DNA from 2 places in the Rhodoferax mekongensis genome. Region 2 is predicted to be linked to the other one. Evidence: riboswitches for the same ligand, from Rfam matches in the RefSeq annotation. Region 2 holds a riboswitch; the other holds the start of a gene.
The links. A riboswitch is a leader RNA that binds a small molecule or an ion and turns the genes downstream of it on or off. The one in region 2 is predicted to bind S-adenosylhomocysteine.

Region 1 (14,766 bases), 500 kb from region 2:
CATTCTTGGCGGGATGGTGAAGAAGGGACAGCTTGAGCTGAGATTCCCTGATGTGCCAAATCGGCCAGATCAGGCGTATCGCAAGTTGGCAGTCGGATGAGGTCGCAAGTAGCCATCAAATACGCTTCTGTTTTGATAGCTTCTCGCGCAATATCCATGAGCGCTAGAGCCTGATTTGGCATAGATACTATGAAAACTCTCCCCATCCGCCTCACCCCCGGCCAAGACCTGCGCGCCACGCTGGAAGCCGCGGTTCTCGCCCAAAACTGCCGCGCAGCGTTTGTGTTGTCCGGCATCGGCAGCCTGTCCACGGCGGGCATCCGGCTAGCGGGCGCGGCGCAGCCCACGCGGCTGACCGAAAGCATGGAGATACTCACCCTCTCGGGCACCGTGGCTGCCAGTGGTGACAAGACCGGTTCGCACATGCACATGGCTATTTCCACCACCACGGGGCAGGTGCTGGGCGGGCATGTGGCGCCTGGCTGCATCGTGCTCACCACCGCCGAGGTGCTGCTGGGCCTGCTGCCCGACTGGCAGTTCACCCGCGAGCCGGACTCGCTCACCGGATACGATGAACTGGTGATCCGTCCCCGGAACTGATTTGCTATTTATTTAATAGCTGCTCGCGCATATTCCACGGGCGCTAGTGGCCAATATGTTTCGTAATCCATCATGAAAACCTTTTACAACCACCTCCACGCCCAACACCAGGGCAAAGTCGAAATGTTCCGCGGCGCGCTGGTGCCGTGTTTTGAGGTGCCGGCCCGTGCCGACCATGTGCTGGCCGAGCTGCAACGCCGCCAGCTGGGCGCGGTGCTGGAGCCGCAAGCCTTTGACGAGGCGGCGCTCACCGCCATCCACAGCCCGCGCTACCTGAACTTTTTGGCAACCGCCTGGGACCAGTGGGTGGCGTTGGACGCAGCCAATGCGGACAAGGACATCCTGCCCTCCGTCTGGCCCACGCGCACCTTCCGCACCGACATTGAACCTGACAACTTTGCCGCCAAGGTGGGGCTGTATTCGTACGACGCGGGCACGCCCTTCACCAGCGGTACTTGGGTGGCCGCTCGCGCCGGAGCGCACTGCGCATTGAGTGCCGCGCAAGCGGTGTTGGCCGGCGACCGTGCTGCCTTCGCCCTGAGCCGCCCGCCCGGCCACCACGCAGGGGCGGACTTTTTCGGCGGCTACTGCTTCCTGAACAACGCAGCTTTGGCGGCACAGCACCTGCGCAATGCTGGGATGCACAAAGTGGCGGTGCTGGATGTGGACTACCACCATGGCAACGGCACGCAGGCCATCTTTTACGACCGGCCCGATGTGTACTTCGCCAGCATTCACGGCGACCCGCGCACCGAGTACCCGTTCTATCTGGGCCATGCGGATGAAACTGGCTCCGGCGCTGGATGGGGGGCCAACCTCAACCTGCCACTGCCTCGCGGTACCGACTACGCCAGCTGGGCCCAGGCCCTGGAGACTGCCTTGGCGGGCATTGCCAAATTTGGCGCAGATGCATTGGTGGTGTCGCTGGGCATGGACACCTTTGAGGGCGACCCGATTTCCGGCTTCAAGCTCAAGACGGACGACTACCTGCGCATCGGCGAGCGCCTGGCGAAAGCCGGCTTGCCCACCGTGTTCATCTTTGAAGGCGGTTACGCCGTGGAAGAGGTGGGGGTGAATGCGGTGAATGTGTTGCAGGGCTTTACCAATCCGTAACACGCGCCGGGGCGGGCAGCCCGCCCGGAGCGGCTAAGCTTGCGTTTATGACTTCGATTTTTCAAATCTGCAGCCCCGTGTGGCTGCGGCGCGGTGTGCGCGCCACCGTTGTAGCCATGGCTTGTGCCGTGGCTACCCCCGCACTGGTGCTGGCCCAGGGCGTGACAGCCACCCTCGACAACGCAGCTTCTACGGAGCGGCTTATCTCCGAGTTCGGTGGCTGGATCGGCAACCGCCACGATGCGGATCAACTGGTCACCACCTTGCGCAGCGGCCGCCCGACGGCTACCGAAGGTGCGGCCAGCAAAGAACCAGCGACCGGACCTTTGGGTTACGGCGAAGTACGCCTGGCGCTCAAGCTCGCGCAAGGCGCACTGGCGCAGCAAGGCGTGGCCTACCCCAATCCGGATCAGCTGCAGGCGGCGCTGCATGGCGGGGTGTTGCGCACTCCGCAGGGCGAACAGGTGATGGATGGGGTCTTGCCCCAAAAGGCGAGGGGCACCGGGTGGGCCAACATGGCCGAGCGCTATGGCCTGACCATGGAAGATTTGCTGCCCCCGCCGGGCAAGGCCGTGACGGTGAAGAGCGCCAAGCAGTCGGCCGCCAAGGGCAAAGCCAAGGCGGGTGCCAAAGCCAAAGCATCTGCAAAAGCATCATCTAAAGGCAAGGCCAAGGCTTCGGCTAAAAAACCGGCAGCCAAGTCTGCCAAGCCAGCGGCCAAAGTCGTCAAAAAAGCGACCTCGGGCAAATAAGCGTTAAGGGCGGCAAGGCCGCGCGGTGGCGGATCAGGCCGGGTTGCGGCGGGCGCGCAGCAGGGCGGCCAGACCCACGGCCGCCACCAGAATCAATACCGCCGGAAAAGCCACCGTGGCCGACCAGTCAATCAGCGCGCCGCTGATGCCGGAGGCCACCAGCCCGCCCAAGGTGTAGTTCAACACCAGCACCGCGGTGCAGTTGACCAAGGCAATGCCTTTTTCGCGTGCGCCTATGTCGGTCATGCACAGGGTGTAGAGGCTGCTGCCGGCGGCGCCGAGCAAAAACACCACCGGCCACGCGACCCAGATGGCGTGCTCCACCAAAGGCAGGGCTGCAGCACACACTAAGGCGACGGCGGCCACGGCCACCATCAGGCTGCGGCGGCCACGCACCGGGTCGGCAAACCGGTCTGCAGCCATGCCCACTGGAATGGCTGCCAGCGTGCTGCCCAGACCGCTCACAGAAATCAACAACGCGGCTGCACTGGCGCCCAGACCCATGCTCAGGCCGTAGAGCGGCAGGATGGAGGCCAAGCCCAGCTCAAAGAAGCCGCCGATAAACCCGGCCAGCATCAGGATGGGGTGCTGCTGCACCGCCTGCCACAGGCCGCGCGGTCCGACGCTGGTGTTGCCGGCCTCTGCTGGGGTGGAGATGGGCGGTATGAACATCGTCCATACCAGGCCCAGGGTCAGCAGTGCGATCACCAGACCCAGCGCCACATGCCCTGTGCTGCCGGCCCAGGCCAAGAGGCTGGGGCCGATGATGAAGGTCGCGCCCACCATGGTGGCGTACATGCCCATGGTGCGCCCCAGGCGCTCGGGCGGCGAGAACTCGGCAATCAAGGCCTCGGCCAGCACCCAGCGCATGCCGCCTGCAATGCCCGCCAGAAGCTCCAACACAAACCACACCGGTATGGAGTCGGTACTCAAGAAGCCCACTGCCGCTGCCAGCGGCACGCCGGAGGCAAACCACATGGCGCGCCGACGGCCCCATCGCCGTGTGAGCGCTGACGCAAAGGGCGTCACGATGAATATGCCCAGCCAGGTCGTCGCCGCAAACAGGCCGGCGATGGTGGTGGACACCTCCCGCTCTGTGAGCAGCACCAGCATCAGCGGCGACAACATAAAGACGCCCGAGAGCTGAAACAGCGTGGAGCCGAACACGGCCAGCAAGCCCGTGCGGGAGCTGGGGTGCGCAGTGGCGCCGGTGGTGGGGTCGTTATGCAAAAGAACGTGCTTCCAGAATGGCGCGGGCGACCTCGGCAAAACCTGCGCCTCGCGCAGAAGGCGTGAGGTAGGTCGGCAGGTGGCTGAGCTGTGGCACAAAGCGCGCAATGTTGGCCACGCCCGCGCTGTGCCTGAAGTGCTCAAACATGGCCTGGTCGTTGCCCGAGTCGCCCACAAACACCCACTGGTCCAGCTCGGTGCTGAGGTCGCGGCCCAGCAGCTCGCGGACGATCCAGCAGGCGCCGGTCCATTTGTTGAAGTCCCCGAAGCAGCCGTGGATGTGGATGCTGCTCACCGTGGTTTGCATGCCGTGGCTTTGCAGCAGGGCCAGCACGCGTTGCACCGTTTCGGGCGAGTGATGGGCAAATTCGGCGTAGTCGAACGCGAGGTCGGTCTCGCGTCCCGCGCTGTCGCGGCTGAGCTCCATGCCCGGCACTTCGGCACAGACCTGGGCGGCAATGGCGTCCATGCGCTGTCGATTGGCGGTACGCACCTCGGCACTTTGTTGATATCTTTTTGATAGCACCTCGCGCATATCCGAAGGGCGCTGGAGGCCGATTTGGCTTGTAACCGCGTTGGCAGCGCCGGGCACAAACGCAACAGCCCCGTTCTCGGCCACCATGGCATCCACCGGCCAGGACGGGCCATTGGTGCCCGCCATGAAGGGCTCGCACCAGCCGATGGGCCGCCCGGTGATGGGAATCACCGTGAGCCCCGCAACCTTCAAATCGCCCAGCGCTTGCAGCGCCTCTGGGGCGATGTGGCCGTCGTGGGTGAGGGTGTCGTCGATATCGGTGAACACCCCGCGGATGGCACGGCGGCTGTCCACCGGCCATTGCGCCAGGGGTTTCACGTGGGGGCCTCTTGGTTAGCCTGCGGTTTGCAGTGCCAAGCCCGCATGCTCGCGCAGCGGGTGGAAGTGGATTTTGGGGAAGCGCTCTTGCGCCAGGCGCACGTCATAGGGGCTGGTGCAGAGGTAGGCCAGGGTATCGGCCGCGTCGTGCGCCATACGCAGTGGGTAGGCGGTTTCGAAGTCGCGCAGATCGGCGGCGTTGTCAGCCGTGATCCAACGGGCGCCGGTGTATTGGCAGCTTTCCAGTCGCACATCGCAGTCGTACTCTGCCTTCAGGCGGTGTTGCACCACTTCAAACTGCAATTGCCCCACGGCGCCCAGCAGCATGTTGCCGCCGGCATCGGGTTTGAAAACCTGGATGGCGCCTTCCTCCCCCAGCTGCATCAGGCCTTGTTGCAACTGCTTGGTGCGCAGCGGGTTTTTGAGCACCACGGTCATGAACATTTCGGGCGCAAAGAAAGGCAGGCCGGTGAACTGCAGGTTGGGTCCATCAGTGATGGTGTCGCCCAGCTGTACGCCGCCGTGGGTGGTAAATCCGATGATGTCGCCCGCGTAGGCTTCGTCCACCGCTTCGCGGCGCTGGCTCATGAAGGTCACCACGCTGGTAGGACGCAATTCTTTGGCGGTGCGCTGCACTTTCATCTTCATGCCGGGGGTGTACTTGCCGGACGCCACGCGCACAAACGCAATGCGGTCGCGGTGGTTGGCGTCCATGTTGGCTTGCACCTTGAACACCACGCCGGAGAAGCTCTCGTCGTCGGGCTGTATGGTTCGGGCTTCGCGGTTGCGGTTGACTTCGGTGTAGGCCACGCGCGGGCCCGGTGGCGGAGACATGTCCACCACCGCGTCCAAAACTTCCATCACACCGAAATTGTTCACCCCCGAACCGAAGAACACCGGCGTGAGTTTGCCGGCCAGGAAGGCGTCGTGGTCCCAATCGGAAGATGCACCCACCGCGAGTTCCATGCTCTCCAGTGCATCGTCAAAGGCTTGGCCAAAGCGTGCGCGAAGGTTGTCGGCATCCGACAGCGCAATGGTCTCGAAGTCTTGCGGGCGCTTTTCGCTGCCGGGCTGGAACACGGTCATGCTCTTGGTCAGCAAATTGATGATGCCGCCAAAGCTCTTGCCCTGGCCCACCGGCCAGGTGATGGGGCAGCAGGGCATGCCCAGTTCACGCTCTACTTCGTCCATGATGTCCAAGGGGTCGCGCACTTCGCGGTCCATCTTGTTCACGAAGGTGATGATGGGTGTGTCGCGCTGGCGGCAGACCTCGATCAGGCGGCGGGTTTGGCTTTCCACACCGTTGGCGGCGTCAATCACCATCAGGGCCGAGTCCACGGCGGTCAGCACGCGGTAGGTGTCTTCCGAGAAGTCCTTGTGTCCGGGGGTGTCGAGCAGGTTGACCACGTGGTCGCGGTACGACATCTGCATGACCGACGAGGCCACAGAGATGCCGCGCTGCTTTTCGATTTCCATCCAGTCGGAGGTGGCGTGGCGGCTGGCTTTGCGGGCCTTCACCGAACCGGCGATCTGGATCGCGCCCGAGAACAGCAAGAGCTTTTCGGTGAGCGTGGTCTTGCCGGCGTCCGGGTGGGAAATGATCGCAAAAGTGCGGCGGCGGCGGGTCTCGGGTGCGTAGGTCACAGGGGGGTCCAGGGTCGGGTGGGCCGCGCATCACAGGCGGGCCGCAGGAGAAGAGGGCGTATTTTACAGAGCCGCCTCGACAGCCGCGCGCGGGGCAGGCCTTAAACTCATCCCCATAACAAACGAGCAATCCCGGAGACACGCGTGAGCATCAAGCAGTTGGCCCAGGCATTGGGTCTGTCCACTTCCACGGTCAGCAGGGCCCTGAACGGGTACACCGACGTCAATGCCCTGACCCGCACCCGTGTGAAGGAAATGGCAGACGCCATGGGCTACCGCCCCGATGCGGGTGCGCGCAGGCTGGTGCGCGGCAATACCGATGCGATCGGGATTGTGTATTCCGCTGCGGTCGAAAACTTGGGTAACCCGCAGTTTCTGGACATGGCCGATGGTTTGGGCGAGCGCTTGGAGCGTGAGCACCAGGACTTGCTGCTGGCGGTGGCCAAGAACGAGACCGAGCTCGAAATCTACGAGCGCCTGTTCCGGGGTGGCCGGGTGGATGCGGTCATCGTGCCCAACACCCGGGTGCAGGACCCGCGTGTGGATTTTCTGCTGGAGAACAACTACCCCTTTGTGGGCTACGGCCGCACGGCCGACTGCGCGCATTACTCCTGGCTGGACTTTGACAACGACCTTGGCAGCCAGTTGGCGGTGGAGCACTTGCTCGCCCTAGGCCATACGCGCATTGCCTATGTGCACGCGCCGCTGGAGCTGAACTTCGCCTTTCAACGCCATCGGGGCTACATCAGCACCCTGAAGACAGCAGGCGTGGAGTGCCCGCCCGGCTATTGCATAGGGGGGGTGAACGACAGGCGCAGCGGCCTGAATGCCGTGGCGCAGGTCTTGGCCTTGTCACCCCGGCCGACCGCTGTGCTGGTGGACAACAACCTGGGCGGCGTGGGCCTGATCCGTGGACTGATGGATGCCAAGTTGCGGGTGGGGCAGGACATCTCGGTCGTGGTGCATGGCGACATTCCGCAGGACACCTTGCTCACCGGCTTGGACGTCACCACCGTGACCCAGCCCACCCCGCAAACCACCGGTTTCGCTTTGGCTGAGATGGTGATGAAGGTGCTGCGCGACCCCGAGGGCGGCCCTTACCAGCTGTTGCGCCAGCCGGCATTGCAGGTGGGTACCAGTACCGGCCCAGCGGCCTGAAGGCCGGACGCGGTCGGGTGACTTTGACCCAGTGGCTTGGTGCGGCAATCGACACGAGGTTAAAATCCGCAGCTTCCGAGGAGCGTTGCAGCCCGCCAAGTGCCCATACCGGCACCGCGAGTGAGGCTCGGAACCCACGATGCGCCCTGCATCGTGTCCCCCAACGGCGCTCACCCACTGGAAATGTGTGCGGTGAGTGGCCTCAAAAACCCCCGTGTGCGCCAGTGGCAATGCAAATCAACGTTTGGAGCACACCATGAGCGCTGTATTGAAACTGGTTAAGAACGCCAAGACCCCCAAAGCCGTGAAGGCCACCAAAGCGGTAGCTGCCGCCAAAGCGGTCGTCGCCCAATTTGAAGACTACAAAATTGCCGACCTGAGCCTGGCCGATTGGGGCCGCAAAGAGCTGACCATCGCCGAAACCGAAATGCCCGGCCTGATGGCCATCCGTGAAGAGTTCGCCAAGAGCCAGCCGCTCAAGGGCGCACGCATCACCGGTTCCCTGCACATGACCATCCAGACCGGCGTGCTGGTCGAAACCCTGCAAGCCTTGGGCGCCGAAGTGCGTTGGGCTTCTTGCAACATCTTCTCCACCCAAGACCACGCAGCCGCTGCGCTGGTGGCCAAGGGTACGCCCGTGTTCGCCCACAAGGGTGAGTCGCTGGAAGAGTACTGGGACTTCACCCACCGCATTTTTGAATTCGGTGGCAAGAAGGGCACTGCGGCTGAAGGCCCGAACATGATTCTGGACGACGGCGGCGATGCCACCTTGTTGATGCACCTGGGCGCTCGCGCTGAGAAAGACATCAAGGTGCTGGCCAAGCCCGGCAGCGAAGAAGAAGTGTGCCTGTTCAATGCCATCAAGGCCAAGCTGAAGGTGGACCCCACCTGGTACAGCCGTCGCCTGAAGAACATCATCGGCGTGACTGAAGAAACCACCACCGGTGTGATGCGTCTGGAAGAAATGTCCGCCAAGGGCACTCTGGCCCTGCGTGCCATCAACGTGAACGACTCTGTGACCAAGAGCAAGTTCGATAACCTGTACGGTTGCCGCGAATCGCTGGTGGACGGTATCAAGCGCGCGACCGACGTGATGATCGCCGGCAAGGTGGCTGTGGTGGCGGGTTACGGTGACGTGGGCAAGGGTTCTGCCCAAGCGCTGCGTGCACTGTCCGCCCAAGTGTGGGTGACCGAAATCGACCCGATCAACGCCCTGCAAGCCGCCATGGAAGGCTACAAAGTGGTGACCATGGAATACGCTGCCGACAAGGCCGACATTTTCGTGACTACCACCGGCAACAAGAACGTGATCACCTACGCGCACATGGATGCGATGAAGGACCAGGCCATCGTCTGCAACATCGGTCACTTCGACAATGAAATCGATGTGGCTTCCCTGTCCAAGTGCAAGTGGGAAGAGATCAAGCCCCAGGTGGACCACGTGATCTTCCCCGCCAAGGGCAAGAAGGCTTCCAAGCGCATCATCCTGTTGGCCAAGGGCCGCTTGGTGAACCTGGGTTGCGGTACCGGTCACCCCAGCTTTGTGATGTCCTCCAGCTTTGCGAATCAGACGATCGCCCAGATCGAACTATTCACCAAGCCCAAGGATTACAAGGCCGGCAAGGTCTATGTGTTGCCCAAGCACCTGGACGAAAAAGTGGCACGTTTGCACCTGAAGAAGGTCGGCGCCATGTTGACCGAACTGACCGACGAGCAGGCTGCGTACATCGGCGTGAGCAAAGCCGGTCCGTACAAGAAAGACACGTACAGGTACTGACACCCCCGAGGCGCTTGTAGCGCCTCCCCCTCGAGGGGGCGACACCTGCGGTCCGGCGAAGCCGGTCCCGCGGTGTCTCTGGCTTTAGGGGCAAATAACTTTGGATAACGATGCGAATTGATCAACTTTTGGTGCAGCGCGGGCTGGCCAGCACCCGCTCGCAGGCGCAGCGCCTGATTGCGGATGGCGTGGAGTGGCTGAAGATGGAGCTTTCGGGCGAAGTCTGGAAGCGTGTGGCCAAAAATGGCGACGACGTGCCCGATGGCGCCAAGATCCGTTTGCTCGATGATTCCGAAGCGCGATATGTGTCCCGCGGTGGCCTCAAGCTCGAGGCGGCGCTGAAGCACGTTGGCTTGTCTGTCACCGGCTTGCGTTGTCTGGATGTGGGGCAGAGCACCGGTGGCTTCACCGACTGCCTGCTCCAGGCTGGCGCGCAATCGGTGGTGGGTGTGGATGTGGGCAGTGCCCAGCTGCACCCAACGCTGCGCGACGATACCCGCGTGCTGTGTGTCGAGAGTGTCAATGCCCGTACCCTGTCCGCTGCAGATTTGATAGCTGCCTACGCAGACAGCACGGGCGCTGGTGGGCAATTTGATGTTGAACCCGATGGCGATGACGGCTGGGATGATGAGGACGACTTCGACGACGAAGACGACGCCCGCCCGCCCGTGGATGCGTCGGATGATGCTGACGAAGAGGCCGTGGAGCTGCCGCCTGAGTTTGCGCCGCCGTTTGACCTCTTGGTCGCTGACCTGTCCTTCATTTCGCAGACCCTGGTATTGCCTGCTGCAGTGCCCTTGTTGAAAGAGGGCGGCATCATGCTGACCTTGGTGAAGCCGCAGTTTGAATTGCAGCCGGGTCAGGTGGGCAAGGGCGGTATCGTCAAAGATCCGGCCATGTACCCCATCGTGGAGCAGCGCTTGCGCGATACCTGCGCCGATCTGGGGCTGACCGTGACGCATTGGTTCGACTCCGCCATTGAAGGTGGAGACGGGAACCGCGAATTCTTTATTTGTGCCCGCAAGGCGGGCTGAACCCGGTGCCTGCCATGCAGGCGCGGGAGACGGAGATGACTATGTCTACCAACCAACGGATTCCACTGAGCCTGGAGTTTTTCCCGCCCAAAACGCCGGAAGGCGCTGAAAAGCTGCGCACCGTGCGCCAGCAGCTCTACGGGCTCAAGCCTGAGTTTTGCTCGGTGACTTTCGGTGCAGGCGGCTCCACCCAGGAAGGTACGTTCAACACCGTGCGCGACATCCTGTCAGAGGGCGTGAGCGCGGCGTCCCATTTTTCGTGTGTGGGGGCGACCAAGTCCACCGTGCGCGAGCAATTGGCTACCTTGAAGACCATGGGCGTGAAACGATTGGTGGCCTTGCGGGGCGACTTGCCCAGCGGTTACGGTGCTGGCGGCGAGTTCCATTACGCCAGCGACCTGGTGGCATTCATCCGTGCCGAGACGGGCGATGACTTTCACATCGAGGTGGCGGCCTACCCGGAAGTGCACCCGCAAGCCAAGTCGCCGGCGAGCGATTTGCTGGCTTTCGCCACCAAGGTGAAAGCAGGTGCCAATTCAGCGATCACCCAGTACTTTTACAACTCTGACGCCTACTTCCGCTTCCAGGAAGAGGTGGATGCATTGGGCATCACCGTGCCTGTGGTGCCCGGCATCATGCCCATCACCAGCTCTACCCAGTTGATGCGCTTTTCGGACGCTTGCGGTGCAGAGATTCCCCGCTGGATTCGTCTGCGGCTGCAGAGCTACGGGGATGATGTGGCTTCCATCAAGGCCTTCGGTCTGGAGGTAGTGACAGACTTGTGCGAACAGCTGCGTGCCGGTGGCGCGCCTGCACTGCACTTCTACACCATGAACCAGAGTGCGCCCACTCTGGCTTTGTGCGAGAACCTGGGCCTGGGCGCTTAACGCGCCAGGGCCTTAGCCGCCGGCGTTCAGGGTGGACGTCGCGTTGGTGTCCTGACCCAGCAGCTCCACCATCTGCGGCAGCGCATCTTTGAGTGCTGCTTTGAGGGTGTGGGGCGGGTTGATCAAAAACATGCCGCTGGCGGGCAGTCCGGGGCGTACCACTTCACCTTGGGCATCCTGCGTGAGCTTGCTGGACTTGACGGTCAGTGTCGCGTGCAGCCAAGACTTGCCGGCCTTGTTCGCCATGGTCTTGAGCTTTTTGGGCAGGTCGTGCGCTTCCGGGCGAGGGATGATGGGGTACCACACCGCATACGTGCCGGTTGCAAAGCGTTGCATGGCATCTGCCACCATGCCGACCACGCGGGCGTAGTCGTTTTTGACTTCGTAGCTGGGGTCGCATAGCACCAGCGCACGGCGTGATGGTGGAGGCAAAAACTTCTTGAGCCCTTCAAAACCATCTTCCCGCAGCACGGTGACTTGTCGGCCGGCTTCCAGCTGGGCAACGTTGGCGATCAGTGTTTTGGTGTCGGTGGGGTGCAGCTCGAAGAGCTTGAGCTTGTCGCGACCGCTCAGCAGGCTTTGGATGATGAAGGGCGAGCCGGGGTACACCGACCAATGGTTGCCGGCGTTAAAGCCCGCCACCATGTCGATGTAGTCTTGCAACGCGGGGGCAAACGGCTTTTCAGGCTTGGTGGCAACCAGCTTCAGAAAGCCCTCGGCGGCTTCCTCGCTGGTCTTGGCAAAGTCGCCATCCAACCGGTACAAGCCCGCACCGGCATGGGTGTCAAAGACGTTGAGGGCGGTTTCTTTTTGCGTCATGTGACGCAATACAGCCAGCAATGTGGTGTGTTTTAGCACGTCGGCATGGTTGCCGGCGTGGAAGGCGTGTCGGTAACTGAACATCCCCTATGATACCCAGCGCCCCGGGATGCCTGCTGACATCTGGATTGGAAAGGCGCCTTTTTCGGGCGTTTGCGGGCATAAAAGAACAGATTTCACCTCTCCCCATGGCTGACATCACCACACCGACCAGTAAACCCAAGGCCACCGCGGCCGGGCATCTGGACGCCCTTGCACCCGGAACCCGATTGGCTGAATTCGAAGTCCAAGGGCTGCTGGGCGTTGGTGGTTTCGGCATGGTTTACCGGGGCTACGACCACTCCTTGCACAGGGCGGTGGCCATCAAGGAATACATGCCCACCAGTTTGGCGGGACGTGATGGCAACCAAGCTGTCACCGTCAAGTCCGCAGTGGACACTGGATCGTTCGATTCAGGCTTGCGTTCTTTTATGGCCGAGGCGCGTTTGCTGGCACGGTTTGACCACCCGTCTCTGGTGAAGGTGTACCGCTTCTGGGAGGCAAATAACACTGCCTATATGGCCATGCCCCTCTACGAGGGCATCACACTGAAGGAGGCAAGGCGTCGCATGAGCGGTCCGCCGCCTCAGGCGTGGCTTCAGTCGGTTCTGTGGTCGGTGCTGGCGGGGTTGAAGGTGCTTCACGACAACAGCACCTTGCACCGCGATGTATCGCCGGACAATATCTTCTTGCAAAACGTCGGACCGCCGGTGCTGCTGGATCTGGGCGCCGCCCGCCGCGCGATTCTGGACACCAGCCACAAACATACGGCGGTGCTCAAGGTGAATTACGCACCTATTGAGCAATATGCCGACGCTCAGGATATGCAGGAAGGCCCTTGGACAGATTTGTATGCCGTTGCCGCCGTGATGCACGGCTGCATTTGCAATGAGCCGCCTTTGCCTGCCACCTTCCGGGCCGTGCGGGACCGTATGCCGAGCTTTGAGCAGGTCACACAAACGGCCCAGACGCATTTCAACCAGACCTACTCCGATAGCTTTGTACAGGCGATTTCGCACGCACTGGCCATTGAGCCCACCGAGCGCACGGCCAGCGTTGAGGCTTTTGCCCGAGAAATAGGCATGAAATCGCCTCCTGACCTGGCCCGGTTTGATTGGCGCAAAGCTTTGGGCGATTCGGTTACCTTGGCCGAGACCGGTGATGATCCGTCGCCGATTACGACTGAGTTGTTGACGACCCAGCCCGCATCGGACTTTCCGGATACTGTTTTCCAGCCCTCGACTTACGACCATTCCAAAACTGTCAAAACCCCGTCACGGGCCGACACGGCGGCCAAACCACGCGCTGTCAGAGGCTCTGCGAAGGTCAGTAAGGGCATGCCGCTTTGGCTTTGGCTGGTGCCGGCGGTATTGCTGCTGGCGCTAATCGCGTGGTGGGTGCGGCCGACCGTTCCTCCTTCAGCGGTCGTTATGCCGCCCACGCCCGCCTCTACCCCTGAGGCGGTGATCCCAGAGCCGGTAAAGACGCCCTCCGTGCCCGCCGACTCCTTGCCCGTGTCCAAGCCGACTGCACCGGCTGTTGCCAATGTTTCCAAGGCGCCTGGCTCGGAGGCGATGGGTAGCGCGCAGCGTACGGTTGTCCCTGCAAAGCCTGTGGCTCAGGCGCCTGTAGCGGCTTTTGACAAGGCGGTGACATCCAAGCCGCAGCCACGCACTGATGCCAAGCCTTTGGAAGACAAACCCGCTCCCGCCAAAGATCCGGTTGCGATTTGTGCGGAGGCCAGCATCCTGACCCGGACCATGTGCGTCTACCGGGCGTGCCAGAAACCTGAGTTTTACCATCTGCCGGTTTGCGTGGCAGACCGCCAACACTGGGAAGAGCAGAACAAGGCCCGTAACTGAGCAGTTCGAGCCCCATTTGGTGAATTCGCCAGCTCTTTGTATAATCGAGGGCTTCGCAGCGCTTTTGTGGCTCCGCGGCGAAGGACTGAACCCCACCTAAGAGATTCCCATCAGAGGAACGCCGACCGTGGAAAAGAGCCCTCCCAAACCTTCTTTTTAAAGAGAAAACTCATGTCTACATTCAGCGCAAAACCCGCTGAGGTCGTGCACGAGTGGTTTGTGGTTGACGCGACCGACAAGGTCCTCGGACGAGTAGCCAGCGAAGTTGCTCTCCGTTTGCGCGGCAAACACAAGGCCATTTACACGCCTCACGTCGATACCGGTGATTTCATCGTCGTTATCAACGCAGCCCAACTCAAAGTGACTGGCACCAAGTCCTTGGACAAGGTGTACTACCGCCACTCCGGTTACCCCGGCGGTATCACAGCCACCAACTTCCGTGACATGCAGTCCAAGCATCCCGGTCGCGCTTTGGAAAAAGCCGTCAAGGGCATGCTGCCCAAGGGGCCCCTGGGCTACGCCATGATCAAGAAGCTCAAGGTGTACGGTGGTGCTGAGCACCCCCACACTGCCCAGCAACCCAAAGTGTTGGAACTGTAAGGAGCTCACATGATTGGTGAATGGAACAATGGAACAGGCCGTCGCAAATCCAGCGTCGCCCGCGTTTTCCTCAAAAAAGGCACTGGCAAGATCACCGTGAACGGTAAGGACATCGAAAACTTTTTCGGTCGCCAAACCTCCATCATGATCTGCAAGCAACCCCTGCTGTTGACGAATCACGCAGAATCGTTTGACATCATGGTCAACGTTGCTGGCGGCGGTGAATCCGGCCAAGCGGGTGCTACCCGTCACGGCATCACACGTGCTTTGATCGATTACGACGCGAGCCTCAAGCCCGCACTGAGCCAAGCCGGCTTCGTAACTCGTGACGCACGTGAAGTGGAACGTAAGAAGGTCGGCTTCCACGGCGCACGTCGTCGCAAGCAGTTCTCCAAGCG
Region 2 (14,766 bases):
GGTGGGTCCTGCACTGCTTTTTGCGATCTGGCGCTTCCGGAATGCCTTGGCGGTGTCCGGGTGGAGCACGGGCTCGCGATGGTCCTGTCTCCTGGTGCTGGTGGCGGGCGTGCTCAGTCTGGGTGCCCTGCCCACTCGGCATCCGGTGCTCTTGGCCGATAGTTTCGGCACCACCCCGCTGGAGCGCAGCGTGCTGCGCGCGGGCTCCATGGCCAAAACGACGGAATACACGGTGGGTTCTTTTTCCATCCGCTCCAGCATGTGGCGCTCCACCGCCCGCATGATGATGGCGAATCCCCGGACGGGTGTGGGCGCCGGTGCGTGGGAGGTCCACATTCCCTTGTACCAGGGCTGGAACAACTCACTGGAAACCGACTTCTATGCCCACAACGAGTTCCTGCAACTGATGGGGGAGTACGGTCTGCCGGTAGGGGGGGAGCCCTGGCGGTACTCCTGGCCTACCTGCTCCTGAGCGCTCAACGCACATGGCAGTTGCCGGTAGCGGGCTCGTCCGGGGAACAGGGCGCCTTGCAGGCGGTCGCCTTGTGCAGTTTGCTGGCTTTGTTCATCGTGAGCAACGCGGGGTTCCCGTGGCGGCTGGCCAGTACGGGGGCTCTGTTCATGGTCGCCCTGGCGCTCGTGGCGGGCAACTATGCCCATGACTCCGCGCCCGTGCCGCGGAATGTTTGCCGCGCTGCCATCGCAGGATTCGCGCTGGTCTTGCTCGCGGCCTTGTGGATCGGAGGCAAGGCGATGCAGGCAGAAAGCTGCATCGTACGCAGTGTGCAGACACTCAATCTGCTGATGGCGACATCCCCATTACCCGAGGCGCAACGTCGTGCCCTACAACAAGACGCGTTTGCCTTGTTGAAAGAAGGAGTCGCCATCAATCCCCACTACCGCAAACTCACCTCCCTGGCTGCAGATCAGTTTGCCGCGACCGGCGATTTGGAAGCAGCCTTGTGGGCCCAAAATTCCGTTGCAGCATCGCGCCCCTACATTCCAGACGTACACGCGAACCGCGTTCTGCTGTATTCGGGCTTAAGGAGGCCCAGCGAAGCGCAAGCTGCATTGAAAGCGCTTGAAGCGCTGCAACCCGATGCGCCACGTACCCGTGCGCTGGGCATTCTGCTGATGCGACGTGCTGGCCAAGATGCTCAAGCCGCCCAACAACTTCGCGCCTATTTTGCCCAAGGCAAAGTGGAATACGACCTGGTCCGGTTCGCGCTGGCCATCGGCTTGGAAAACAATGATGAAGCTTTGACCGTTCAGGCGTTCCGGCTGTGGGTTCAAGGCTGGCCGGCTGAAACGAGCGCCCAAGCAGATGCCGTCAAGTTAGCGCCCGAACCTTGGCGTGAGCGCATGCGCAGTCGCAATGAGCAGCTGAAAACAAAAAGCCAGTGAGGTCGCCCGCACTGGCTTTTCTGATGGCTTTCAGCGGTCAAGACCGCCCATGCTCAAGGAACTGCGATTGCTGTAAACGCTGCTGTCACAGCGGAACCACTGGTTGGTGTCAGAGTCAAGGTGCAACCATTGGAAGTACCTGCAGTAGTGACAAACGAGCCGGTTGTCATGGCGGCAGAATAGGTGCCACCGCTCGTAGGATAGGCCCCCCCTGCAATGTGGCCTTTGCCCCATCGCAAGAAGACACCGTTACGCCACCGCCAGTAGCGGTGCCTTTGGCGGAATAGGCCGCATAGTTAATTGCCGAGCCGGACGACAATGCACCCGCAACGCCGGCCACAGAAGCTGCTCGCGCGTCGGATGACAAATCCACAAACTTCGGAATCGCAACTGCGGCCAGGATGCCCAGAATCACGATCACCATCACCAACTCAATCAATGTAAAGCCGCGTTGTACTTGTTTCATGGAGTCCACCTTTCAGGGAAATATGTGAGTCTGAGATCGGGTGCCCGTCAAAAGAACCGGTTCCGACTTCGCTTCGTGACTAATTCTAGGCCAATGATGTAATTCTGTGCATGAGGTTTATGCAATAAGTGCAAGTCTTTTCAAAGCTTTTCACAAATTTGTATTCCTCGCGTTAACGCGCGCACCGGGCTATTCAAGGGGCATTCCCGCCCACATGTAAGACTGTATGGGCCGGAGTTGGGGTGCGGCGCCCGTGGTTTCCACCGTAAACCACACCGCTTGGCTGCCCGCCGGCGCATCCAAAACACTGATGTCCTGCGGCTTGTACCCCACGCATCCACAGCGCTTATCAAACACCCACCGGCCGGGTGCCACCTCTTGCAACAGAGCAGCAGGTACTTCGCCTGCGTAATTGGGAGCCGGTTGTTGTAGCAAGTCAAAGGGGTTGGGCAGCGCCACAGAGGTAGAGACTGCGGCCCTGGATTTGCCTGAAGCGGGAATCATTCGGTGCACGTAGTCCAGCACCAGCGCGGTTCGCAGGGCGCCTAGCGTACTCTGGACTGCGGCTCTCTCTGACTGGGCACGTACCTGCTGGCCATAACGCCATAGAACTCCCATGACCACGGCAACGCAGAGCGCCAGCAGCCCCCACTCCACCCAGCGTGTGCTCCAGACCGGACGGGGGCTCTCAGGGATGTAGGCCGTTGCCATTGGCTAGCCCCCGCCCTTGCCCATGGCGGCCTGGCCCATGTTCCACAAAGGCAGAAACACGCCCAAAGCCAGCAGCAATACCAACACACCGATCACGGCCAGTAGCACCGGCTCGATGGCTGCCGACAGGCCCTTGATGCTGTAGTCCGTTTCCCGCTCGTACATGCCGGCAATCTCAAACAGCAGGTTGTCCAGCTCGCCGGTCTCTTCGCCCACGTTGATCATTTGCAGGACGACTGGAGTGAATACACCCGTGGCCGCCGCACAACGGGAAATGCTTTCGCCCCGTTCAATACCGTCCCGCATCTGCTCAATACGGGCACCGATAAAGGCGTTGTCCACCGTTTGCGCCACCACGGTCAGGGCCTGCACCAGCGGCACACCGCTCTGGCTGGACAAGGCAAAGCTGCGGGCAAAACGGGCCAAGGTTGCCTTGAGAATGATGTCTCCCACAATGGGAAGCTTGAGCTTGCGGGCATCCCAGCGGTAGCGGCCGGCGGGCGTGCGCAGGTAAGCGCGTATGCCCACCACCGCCCCTGCCACAACAGCCAGCAGCATGGGCCACCAGTTAATCATCCAGTTCGAGAAGCCGAGCAAACCCCGCGTAATCAGCGGCAGTTCGCTGTTGAAACCGGCGAACACCTTGGCGAACACCGGTATCACAAAGATGTTGAGGATCACGATGGCGGCTGCCATCGCGATCATCACAAAGCTGGGGTAACGCATGGCCTGCTTGATGCGCTCGCGCACGTCACGCTCGAACTCCATGTGTTCATTCAGACGCAAGAACACCTCGGTCAGGCGGCCCGTCATCTCACCCACGCGGATCATGGCGATGTAGAAGTTACCGAAGAGTGCGCTATGGCGCGCCAGCGCAGCCGATAGCTCCCGCCCCTGGTCCAGGCTGGAGCGCACGTCCTTGAGCAGCTCCACCATGGCCGGCTTGGTCGCCGAGGCCTCCAGCCCCGCAAAGGCTCGCAAAATGGGCACACCCGCCTTGTTGAGCGTGTACATCTGCCTCGAAAAAATCAACAGATCTTCCACGTCCACCGGCTTACGGGTCAGGAACGCGAGAGGGTCTTTCTTCTCCTTGCTTTCCACTGCCTTGGCCAAGGCAATGTGCACCGGTGCCACACCGATGGACAGCAGCTGATCGGCCACTCCGCCCTCCGTCATGGCGTCAAGCTGGCCGCTGACAGCCTCGCCCCGGTTATTGCGTCCGCGCCAGTCGTAAACGGCCATCTTCAGCCCACCATGGCTTCGTCGTCATCGGCATCGAAGCCGATGCGCAAAGCTTCTGCCAAAGAGGTCTTGCCTGCACGCACCATCTGTAAGGCATGGAAGGCCATGGTGTGGCCCTTCATGCGCTCCCGTGCAGTCCGCAGGAAGCCGGCAGGGTCGCTGTGCGATGCTGCGTGGGTGAGGGCGGCGTCCATCTCCAGCAATTCATACACCCCTTGCCGGCCGGAGTAGCCCGTGCCGTTGCATGTGGAGCAACCCAAGCCGCGCTTGGGCGCTACGGTGTCACCCGGCTCCAGCATGGACTCCAGCCACGACTGCTCTTGCGGCGTGGGTGAATGGGGAGCCAGGCAATCCTGGCAATTGAGCCGTACCAGACGCTGCGCAATAACGGCCTGCAAGGAGGTAGCCACCATGAAAGGCGGCACACCCATATCCAGCAGGCGGAAGGGGGTGCTGATCGCATCGCGCGTGTGCAGGGTAGAGAGCACCAAATGGCCGGTAATGGCAGCACGCAGGCCGATTTCTGCCGTCTCCGCATCGCGCATTTCACCGACCAGAATCACATCCGGATCCTGTCGCAAGCAAGCGCGCAACACGCGCGCAAAGGTGAGCTCAATCTTGTCATTGACCTGCACCTGGGTGATGGCGGGCAGGCGGTATTCGACCGGGTCTTCCACCGTGATGACCTTGAGTTCCGCCGCGTTGATTTCTGCCAACGCGGCGTACAAAGTGGTAGTTTTGCCGGAGCCTGTGGGACCGGTCACCAGCACCATGCCCGAGGAGCGGGTCAGCACATCGCGGAAGCGCTTGAGCATGTCCGGCGGCATGCCGATGGTGTCCAGGCGCCGCATGCCGGTGCCCTGGTTCAGCAAGCGCATCACTGCCGACTCGCCGTAGGTGGTGGGCAAGGTGGACAGACGCACGTCGATGGTGTTGTCCTTCAGGCGCACCGAGAAGCGGCCGTCTTGCGGCAAGCGCTTTTCAGAGATATCCAGCCCCGCCATCAGCTTGAGGCGCTGGGCCAGCGCTCCGCCGATACGTTTGTCGGCTTGCGTTTGGGTTTGGAGGACGCCGTCGACCCGCACGCGGATCTGCAAAAAGCCTTCTTGCGGCTCGATATGCACGTCGGATGCCCCGACCTGCATGGCGTCTTCAAACAAGGATTGCAGCAAGCGCACCACCGGCGCGCCTTCCAGGCCCACACTGGCAGTCAGCTCACCGAAGTCCACCGCATCACCCAGGTCTTTTTCGAGGGCGCGGGCCAAGCCGCTGATTTCTTCGGTGCGGCGGTAGAGGCGGTCGAAGGCGAGCGCCAGCTGGCTTTCCGGCACGGCGGCAATGCTGATGTTGCGCTTGAGCAGACGAGTCAGCTCGTCGTAGGCGAACAAATCCAAGGGGTCGGCCAAGGCCACCAGCAAGGTATCGCCCTTGTCTTCCAAAGCCAGCGCCTTGAAGCGGCGCGCCGCGGCCTCGGGCAGCAGCTTGACCACGTCGGCGCGGAAGGGGAAGGTCTTGAGGTTGACGAAGGGAATGCGCAGCTGCCGTGCCAGGCCGTTGGCCAGCAACTCTTCGGTGATGACGCCGGTTTCAATCAGCAGGCGCCCCACCTTCTTGCCGGTGGTGCGCTGCAGGTCCAGGGTCTGTTGCAGTTGCTCCTGCGAGATCAGCTTTTGCTGGACCAGCACATCACCCAAACGCAGTTTCTCAGGGCGGCCCGAGGGGGGACGTGGACCGTCCGGCGCACCGGGCGCTGCCGTTGCCATGTTCATGCGCTATTCCTTTTGCGGTTTGCAAAAATAATAGCACGCGAACCTTTTATGTAGCGCTGTTAAAAGGGGCGGGATTCCGCTCAGCGGGGCTGCGCGCCGGGGTAATGCTGTTGCCCTCCACCGTCACATGCTGGCCGACGCTGGCGCTATTCGCCTGCTCGATGGTGCGAACGCTGCCGTCTTCCATGCGTACTTCGACCAGGTAGACCGTGTCTTTTTTCAGGCGCTTTTCCACGGTGTTCCCGGCCCAGCCGCCGCCCAACACACCGGCAATAGTGGCCAGGGCTTTGCCGTCACCGCCGCCGAACTGGTTGCCCACCAGACCACCCAGCAACGCGCCTGCCACCGCGCCCGCGCCACTGGGGTTGGCACTTTCGCGCTGAACCGGCGTCACACTCTCGACCACGCCGCACGTGGCGCACACGACTCTGGCGGGAAGCTGCACAGGAGCCTGAACGGGCACGGGTGCCGCCGCCACAGGCGCACTATGGGCGACCGGCACACCTGCTACCGGCGTCACGACCGGCGCAGACACCTTGGTCGCCCCTTGATTTGCTACTGATTTAGGAGCTGTCTGCGCATATTTGGCGGGCGCCGATGGCACTTTTTTATCCAAAACGACAGGAGTGACTGCAGGCACTACAGCGGCCGTGGGCGCCTGCACGGACTCCAAAGGTGCAGGCGTAGCGGGTGAATGGATGGCCACGACCTCCAGGGGCGCGTCCGGCTGGGCCGGGCCCATCTGCTGGCGCAGCACGACGGCTCCCAGCGCGAGAGTACTGGCACCCAGCACACCGATGGCACCCCACAACACCTTGTTCCCGGCAGCTGACGCACCGGAATGAGACAAAACAGTCGACATACATCTCCTTCAAACAGCCATACGGACAACCGGACCGGTCCCGCTAAAGAGCTAACGCCCGCATGTGCTTAAAGGTACACAGCCCATCCGGCTGGGAGGTATCTGATTTGTAACGCTGGGTAAAGCCAGCCGCTGAAAGCATTGCCTTTCAAGGGGGAATCAGGTGGACTCCACCGCACTGTCTCTTTCCATGAGCACCAAAGTTCCACCTTGAACACGCACTTGTGAACCTACCGGCAGGAACGCGTCCTGTTCAAACGTGCGCTGCGTGTTGTCCTGCATACGCACCACAATGCGGCAGCCGGGCTTTTGCTTGAGTTGCTTCTCAATGGCATTGCCAGCCCATACGCCGCCTAGGAGTCCGATGATGGTGGCCATGGTTTTACCTTCCTCGCCACCGATTTTGTTGGCGATAAGCCCCCCTACCGCTGCACCGATAGCCGCGCCCACACCACTATGGGGTGTGTCACGAGGGATTTCGACAGCCGATTCAACGATTCCGCATTCGCCACAGACTGCGCTCCGCTCCACGGCCGCCAGGGGCTGCGATTGTGCAAGCGGTGCGGTTACCGTGAGGCAGGCAGCCAAGGCCCAGATGAAGCCTGTGACTAAGAAATTACCAAAAAATGGATGGAGGCGCATGGTGAACCTTGGAGTTACCCCGACTCAACGCACAGCGCCCCTTAAAAGCACACAGCCGGATAAAAACTTCCCGGCCATATGCCTACTTTGTCACACCAAAGCGCCTTACAGGTTGGGCGCCAGCAGGCGTTCCAGCGCGGTGCGGTCGAGCTTGCGGCGCTCAGCCAGGTCGTGCACCTGGTCGTCCCCGATCCTGCCGACATTGAAGTAGGTTGCGTCCGGGTGCCCGATGTAGAAGCCGCTCACGCTGGCCGCCGGGGTCATGGCCAGGCTCTCGGTCACCGTCATGCCGACCTCTTCGCACTGCAGAAGAGCGAACATGTCCTTCTTGACGCTGTGGTCCGGGCAGGCAGGGTAGCCGGGTGCGGGGCGGATGCCTTTGTACTTCTCACCGATCAGGTCCTCATTGCTGAGCGACTCGCCTGCGGCGTAGCCCCAGAGATCGGTGCGCACACGATGGTGCAAGCACTCGGCAAAGGCCTCCGCAAGGCGGTCAGCAATCGCCTTGAGCATGATGGCGGAGTAGTCGTCATGGTCATCGAGGAAATACTTTTCCTTTTTGTCCACGCCGATACCGGCTGTGACGGCGAACATGCCGGCGTAGTCCGCCTTGACGCCTTTGGGGGCCACAAAGTCCGCCAGGCAACGGCTGGGGCGCATCACACCGTCTATTTCCTGCTTCTCGGTTTGCTGGCGCAGGCCGTACCAGGTCATGGCGACCTCGCTGCGGCTCTCGTCCGTGTAGAACTCGATGTCGTCGTCATTCACCGTGTTGGCAGGGTACAAGGCCACGACGGCGTTGGCAGTGAGCCAGCGCCCTTCGATCAGTCGCTTGAGCATGCGCTGGCCATCGGAGTACACCCGCACGGCCTCGGTGCCCACCACCTCGTCCTTGAGGATGGCAGGAAACGGGCCCGCCAGGTCCCAGGTCTGGAAGAACGGCGCCCAGTCGATGTACTTGGCCAGCTCGGTCAGGTCAAAGTTCTTGAACACACGGCGGCCGATGAACTTCGGTACGGTGGGCTGGTGGGCAGACCAATCGATGGACGCTTTGTTGGCGCGCGCTTTGACCAAGGGCCACAAAGGCGTTTGCTTTTTGCTGGCGTGCTGATGGCGCACCTTGTCGTAGTCGGCGTTGAGCTCGGCAATATAAGCAGCAGCGCTTTCGCTGAGCAGGCTCTGGGCCACGCTGACACTGCGGGAAGCATCGGGCACATAGACCACCGGGCCTTCGTAGTTGGGCGCAATCTTCACGGCGGTGTGAACGCGACTGCAGGTGGCGCCACCGATGAGCAGCGGGATGTTGCGGCTGCGGAAGTACTCGTCCTTCTGCATCTCGCCGGCCACGTACTGCATCTCTTCCAGGCTGGGGGTGATCAGGCCGGAGAGGCCGATGATGTCTGCGCCCTCTTCCTTGGCCTTGGCCAAGATCTCATGGCAAGGCACCATGACGCCCATGTTCACCACATCAAAGTTATTGCACTGGAGCACGACGGTGACGATGTTTTTACCAATGTCGTGCACGTCGCCTTTCACGGTCGCAATCACGATCTTGCCTTTGGCTTTCGCCTCGCCACCGGCCTCCACCATGGCGAGCTTTTCAGCCTCGATGTAGGGCAGCAGGTGCGCCACCGCGCTCTTCATCACGCGGGCACTTTTCACCACTTGCGGCAGGAACATCTTGCCCTGGCCGAACAAATCCCCCACCACATTCATGCCGTCCATGAGCGGGCCTTCGATCACGTGCAGTGGACGGCCGCCCTTCGCCAGAATCTCTCGGTAGGCTTCTTCGGTGTCTTCGGTGATGAAGTCGGTAATGCCGTGCACCAAGGCATGGCTCAGGCGCTGGGCCACCGCCACAGGAGCCTCGGGGGTGCCGCGCCATTCCAGCTTTTTGCTCTCGTCCTTGGCGCCGCTCTTTGCCGTTTCGGCAATCTCCACCAAGCGTTCGCCCGCGTCAGGTCGGCGGTTCAGCACCACGTCTTCCACGCGCTCGCGCAGGGTGGTCTCCAAGTCGTCGTACACGCCGACCATGCCGGCGTTCACGATGCCCATGTCCATGCCGGCTTTGATCGCGTGGTACAGGAACACAGTGTGAATCGCTTCACGCACCGGGTCGTTGCCGCGGAAGGAGAACGACACGTTGGACACGCCACCGCTCACCTTGGCGCCGGGCAGGTTCTGCTTGATCCAGCGGGTAGCCTCGATGAAGTCCACTGCGTAGTTGTTGTGCTCTTCAATGCCGGTGGCAATGGCAAAGATGTTGGGGTCGAAGATGATGTCTTCAGGCGGAAAGTCCACCTCATCCACCAGCACACGGTAGGCGCGTTCGCAGATCTCCACTTTGCGTTGGTAGGTGTCGGCCTGGCCTTTTTCATCAAAGGCCATCACTACGGCGGCGGCGCCATAGCGGCGCAGCAGTTTGGCCTGGCGTTTGAACTCGTCCACGCCCTCTTTCATGCTGATGGAGTTCACCACTGCCTTGCCCTGCACGCAGCGCAGACCCGCTTCGATCACGCTCCACTTGGAGCTGTCGATCATGATCGGCACGCGGGAAATATCGGGCTCAGAAGCGATCAGGTTCAGGAAGCGCACCATGGCGGCTTGGCTGTCCAGCATGGCCTCGTCCATGTTGATGTCGATGATCTGCGCCCCGTTTTCCACCTGCTGACGGGCCACGGCCAAAGCCTCTTCAAACTGGCCGTTCAAGATCATGCGGGCGAAGGCCTTGGAACCGGTGACGTTGGTGCGCTCACCGACGTTCACAAACAGGCTGCTGCTGTCGATGGTGATGGGCTCCAGGCCTGAGAGCAGCATGGGCGCTACGGTTTTAGGAGCTGCTTGCGCAGATTCGACGGGTGCTAGAGACATAAATGACCTAAAAATCAATGATCAGCGGCTTAAACCGCAACCCAGGCGCCCGTGCGCTGGGAGGCAAACAGGGCATCGATGATGCGCATGTTCTGGATGGCGTCTTCCACGCCGTATTGCAAGGCTTGCTCACCACGGATAGCGAGCGAGAAGGCATCCCCCTCCAGGCTGTACTGATCGCAAGCCGCAAAGGTTTCCACGACGGCTTCGCGACCGCCGAGTACCTTGCCATCGTCCACAAGGATGCGAGTTTCCTGGCCTTGGGGCGCATTGAACGGGATCTCAATCTCCACCCGTTTTTCCGTACCTACCACGTGAGCCCTTTGGTAGGGCGTGGTTTGCATGGACACCGTGAAATCCAGACGCCGGCCATCACCAAAATCGAGCAAGGCGCTGAATGTGCGGTCCACGCCGAAGTCGGTGTCCATGTCTGCCAAGGCCATCACCCGCACCGGCTCTGTGCCAAACAAAAAGCGCCCGGCCACGATGGGGTAGCAACCGATGTCCATCAACGCGCCGCCGCCCTTGGTGGCATCGTTGCGGATGTTGGTCGCACTGCGGTTGAAATACGAGAACCAGACCTGGACCGTACGCAAATCACCCAACGCACCGCTTTGCACCAGCTCGCGGGTGCGCAGCCACTGCGGGTGAAAGCGCACCATGAAGGCTTCCATGATGTGCACTTTGCCCGCCACTTCACGCAGCTGGGCTGCCTCATTGGCGTTCAGGGCGATCGGCTTTTCACACAACACATGCTTGCCCGCGCGGGCTGCTGCCAGCGTCAAAGGAACGTGTTGGTCGTTCGGCAGAGGGTTGTAAATGGCCTCTATCGAAGGGTCCGCCAACAACTCCTCGTAGGACCCGTAGGCTTTGGGAATACCCAGCTTGCCCGCCGCCGCCTGCGCGCTCTCCAGGGAGCGCGAGGCAATGGCTTGGACGTCGCACCACTGACTGCGCTGAAGCGCAGGGGTGACTTTCTCCATCCCGATTTTGGCAGTGCTCAGCACGCCCCAGCGGACTTTGTTCATGGCAAGTGGGTCCTTTTTGTCAGGCTTAACGGTAGTAAATCAAGGAGACACCCAGATGATGGCCCTTGGCGGTGTAGTTGGTGGGTGCGTATTCGAATGTTTCATCCACCAACTTGAATGCGACCCCAAACCGGCCCATAGGATTCGCATGGCGCTTGGTCAGATATTGCGCTTCCAGCACATAACCAGGTCGAGGTGTGAAATCGTAGTTACCCACACCCGAAACGACGCCATAGGACTCTAACCTTGCAGAGGTTGCCAAACGCAAGCCGCCACCCACACGCCAGTGATCGCCCAAGTTGTAAAAACCAAGCAACTCCACGGGTACGCGGGTGAAAGTGAAGTCGCCATTGCTTCCGCTGGTGGAGGTGCGCTCATGCCCGAGGGAGAACTGGATATCCGCCTTATCAGTGATGGAGTAACTCACCCCCGCAGCTACCGCCAGTCCATTGCCGGCTTTGATGGAATAGGTACCGGCATTGTTAGCGTAATTGCCCTTGACGAGCTCCTCGCTTCCGTCCCCAAAGTTATAACCAAAAGACCCGAAGAACTGCCATGGCGAAGCTGGCTTAAGGGTCTCACTTTGGTTCTGGGCAGCAGCGCCACTTGAAATAGCAATGGCAATCGCTGCGATGGCGATAGATCTCATGAATTTTCTCCCTGGTTAAGTGTGTCGGTCTGGCAAGGTCGCGGCGCCAGACCTGGCCGCTAAGAGGCTGCGTGACGACCTATGTGCCGTCACGCAGCATCCTTATAAAAGTAGCCGCGTTGCACGTTGCGGGTCGCAATCGGGTTCACCGCATGGGCGATCGCACCAATGTGGTCGGGGGTGGTGCCGCAGCAGCCACCCACAATATTGACCAAGCCCTCTTCCGCAAACTCCCGCACCAAACGGCTGGTCACATCCGGCGTTTCGTCAAAGCCGGTGTCGCTCATGGGGTTGGGCAGGCCCGCGTTAGGGTAGCAGCTGATAAAGGTGTCCGTCGCCACCTTGTTCAGCTCCTGGATGTAGGGGCGCATGAGCGCTGCACCGAGTGCGCAGTTCAGTCCAATCGCCAGTGGCTGCGCATGGCGCACGCTGTGCCAGAAGGCGGTTACTGTCTGGCCACTCAAGATGCGGCCGGAAGCGTCGGTCACGGTGCCGCTGATGATGATGGGCAGGCGCTCCCCACTGGCTTCGAAGTATTCGTCCACTGCAAACAGCGCGGCTTTGGCGTTGAGCGTGTCAAAAATAGTTTCCACCAAGATGACGTCCGCCCCGCCTTCCACCAGCGCCTTGGTCTGATCGTAATAAGCGGCCCGCAGCTCTTCAAATGTCACATTGCGGGCGCCGGGGTCGTTCACATCGGGGCTGATGCTGGCGGTTTTGGGCGTGGGGCCGAGGGCGCCGCACACAAAACGCGGCTTCTCAGGGGTGCTGAACTTGTCACACGCTGCGCGGGCCAACTTGGCAGACACATAGTTCATCTCGATGGCCAAGTCGGCCATGTCGTAGTCCGCCTGGGCTACGGTGGTGGCGCCGAAGGTGTTGGTTTCGATCATGTCCGCACCGGCGGCCAAGTAGGCCTCGTGGATGTCGGTGATCACGTCCGGACGTGTCAGGCTCAACAACTCGTTGTTGCCTTTGACGTCTTTGGGGAAGTCTTTGAAACGGTCGCCTTGGCTGCCCGGGCCGGCGTAGCCCTCGCCACGGTACTGGGCCTCGCCCAGCTTGAAGCGCTGGATCATGGTGCCCATGGCGCCGTCCAGAATGGCGATGCGGCTGGCCAGAATGCCGGGGAGCGCTTGGGCGCGGGTATAGGTGATGGGCTTCATGGTGCGGCTCACTATGTGGATTGAAACAAGTGAGCGCAGTTGGAGTCCCCAAGCCTGACCGGTTCGGTGTGTTCACACGTTGCGGCTGCAGCGCCCCTTGGGTGGGTGGATTTTAAACGACAAGCGCGCGCCGCATTGCCGCGTTGCAAATAAGCACCGGGCAGCTGAAGCTACTGTGCCATAGATAGGCACCCGGCTTGCCCGACAATAGAAACCCTGCCCATGGCGGCCCTACGGCGGTCTAACCAAGGGAAATGTATGCCTTTTTGCCACCTGGCGCCCGCGGAATATGCGCGAGCAGCTCCTGATTTGATAGCGTTTTAAGTGCCTCACCTGCAGATTCTTCACGATGTATTTGGCTACCAGGCCTTCCGCGGGCCCCAGCAAGCCATCGTGGAGCATGTGATCGCGGGCGGGGATGCGCTGGTGCTTATGCCCACGGGCGGTGGCAAAAGCCTCTGTTACCAGGTTCCTGCCATTGCCCGCCAACAAGCGGGCCTGGGTGCGACGCTGGTCATTTCCCCCCTGATTGCGCTGATGCACGACCAGGTGGGCGCCCTGCATGAAGCCGGGGTGAGTGCAGCTTTTCTGAACTCTACCCTCACCAGCGACGAGGCCTACCACGTCGAGCAGCAACTGCTGCGCGGCGAGATCACCCTGCTCTACGCGGCACCCGAGCGGGTCAGCAACGCACGCTTTCTGGCCTTGTTGGATTCGCTCTTTGAGCGTGGCAAGCTGAGCCTGTTTGCGATCGATGAAGCCCACTGCGTGAGTCAGTGGGGCCACGACTTCCGGCCCGACTACCGCAACCTCACCGTGTTGCATGAGCGCTACCCCGGCGTACCACGTATCGCCCTGACGGCTACGGCAGACGACCTGACCCGTGCCGACATTCTGGAACGTTTGCAGCTCGAAGAGGCCCGTGCCTTCGTCAGCAGTTTCGACCGACCCAACATCCGCTACACGATTGTCGAAAAGAAGGACTCCACCACCCAGTTGCTGCGCTTCATCGAGCGCGAGCATGAGGGAGAGGCCGGCATCGTCTACTGCCAGAGCCGCAAAAAAGTGGAAGACATGGCGCAGACCTTGGTGGATGCGGGTATCAAAGCCCTGCCTTACCACGCGGGTTTGGATGCCAAAGTACGCCAACTAAACCAGGACCGGTTTTTGCGCGAGGAAGGCATCGTCATGGTGGCCACCATTGCTTTCGGCATGGGCATCGACAAGCCGGACGTCCGTTTTGTCGCCCACCGCGACATGCCCAAAAACATCGAGGGCTACTACCAGGAGACTGGCCGCGCCGGGCGTGACGGGCTGCCGGCCGATGCCTGGATGGCCTATGGCCTGCAAGACGTGGTGAACCAGCGCCGCATGATTGACGAAAGCCCGGCCAGCGAAGAGTTCAAACAGGTCATGCGCGGAAAGTTGGACGCCTTATTGGGCTTGGCGGAAGCCACCGATTGCCGCCGCGTCCGCTTGCTGGGCTACTTTGGCGAGAAGAGCCAACCCTGCGGCAACTGCGACAACTGCCTGCATCCACCCGAGGTGTGGGATGGCACGGATGCTGCCCGCAAACTGCTCAGCACCATTTACCGCATCCAGCAAATGAGCGGGGTAAGCTTCGGCGCGGGCCACCTGATGGACATCGTGCGCGGCAAGACGACCGAGAAAGTCACCCAATACAGCCACGAGAGCCTGAGCACCTTCGGAATCGGCAAGGATTTCACCGAGTTGCAATTGCGCGGTGTACTGCGCCAGTTGATTGCCATGGGCGCCGTGGCCGTGGATGCGCAGGCTTTCAACACCCTGCAATTGACTGCAGAGTCGCGCGCAGTGCTCAAGGGCGAAGTTGCAGTGATGTTGAGGGAGTCGGTGTCAGCGCCGGCAGATCGCAAGCCACGGCGCAATGCGCGCTTGGGCGCTGTGGTCAAGGCGCCTATCAATCTCGACAGTGAG

Region 1: another riboswitch for S-adenosylhomocysteine. It lies ahead of ahcY (adenosylhomocysteinase); the one in region 2 lies ahead of RAN89_RS02070 (homocysteine S-methyltransferase family protein).

What each region holds. Positions count from the first base shown of each region.
Region 1 is NZ_CP132507.1:3,807,890-3,822,655, reverse strand. It holds gene RAN89_RS18300 (RNA/DNA-binding domain-containing protein) at 1-100, shown strand, start outside; gene RAN89_RS18295 (PPC domain-containing DNA-binding protein) at 190-600, shown strand; gene RAN89_RS18290 (histone deacetylase family protein) at 673-1,713, shown strand; gene RAN89_RS18285 (hypothetical protein) at 1,761-2,465, shown strand; gene RAN89_RS18280 (MFS transporter) at 2,499-3,695, opposite strand; gene RAN89_RS18275 (HAD-IIB family hydrolase) at 3,688-4,548, opposite strand; gene RAN89_RS18270 (peptide chain release factor 3) at 4,564-6,192, opposite strand; gene RAN89_RS18265 (substrate-binding domain-containing protein) at 6,337-7,350, shown strand; S-adenosyl-L-homocysteine riboswitch at 7,422-7,529, shown strand; gene ahcY (adenosylhomocysteinase) at 7,607-9,127, shown strand; gene RAN89_RS18255 (TlyA family RNA methyltransferase) at 9,238-10,161, shown strand; gene metF (methylenetetrahydrofolate reductase [NAD(P)H]) at 10,197-11,048, shown strand; gene RAN89_RS18245 (23S rRNA (adenine(2030)-N(6))-methyltransferase RlmJ) at 11,061-11,951, opposite strand; gene RAN89_RS18240 (serine/threonine protein kinase) at 12,056-13,768, shown strand; gene rplM (50S ribosomal protein L13) at 13,940-14,368, shown strand; gene rpsI (30S ribosomal protein S9) at 14,378-14,766, shown strand, end outside.
Region 2 is NZ_CP132507.1:414,317-429,082, forward strand. It holds gene RAN89_RS02015 (O-antigen ligase family protein) at 1-472, shown strand, start outside; gene RAN89_RS02020 (tetratricopeptide repeat protein) at 493-1,404, shown strand; gene RAN89_RS02025 (pilin) at 1,571-1,870, opposite strand; gene RAN89_RS02030 (hypothetical protein) at 2,060-2,581, opposite strand; gene RAN89_RS02035 (type II secretion system F family protein) at 2,585-3,823, opposite strand; gene RAN89_RS02040 (GspE/PulE family protein) at 3,826-5,592, opposite strand; gene RAN89_RS02045 (outer membrane lipoprotein) at 5,639-6,454, opposite strand; gene RAN89_RS02050 (glycine zipper 2TM domain-containing protein) at 6,614-7,096, opposite strand; gene metH (methionine synthase) at 7,202-9,967, opposite strand; gene RAN89_RS02060 (Gfo/Idh/MocA family protein) at 9,997-10,995, opposite strand; gene RAN89_RS02065 (hypothetical protein) at 11,021-11,644, opposite strand; gene RAN89_RS02070 (homocysteine S-methyltransferase family protein) at 11,734-12,810, opposite strand; S-adenosyl-L-homocysteine riboswitch at 12,835-12,915, opposite strand; gene recQ (DNA helicase RecQ) at 13,135-14,766, shown strand, end outside.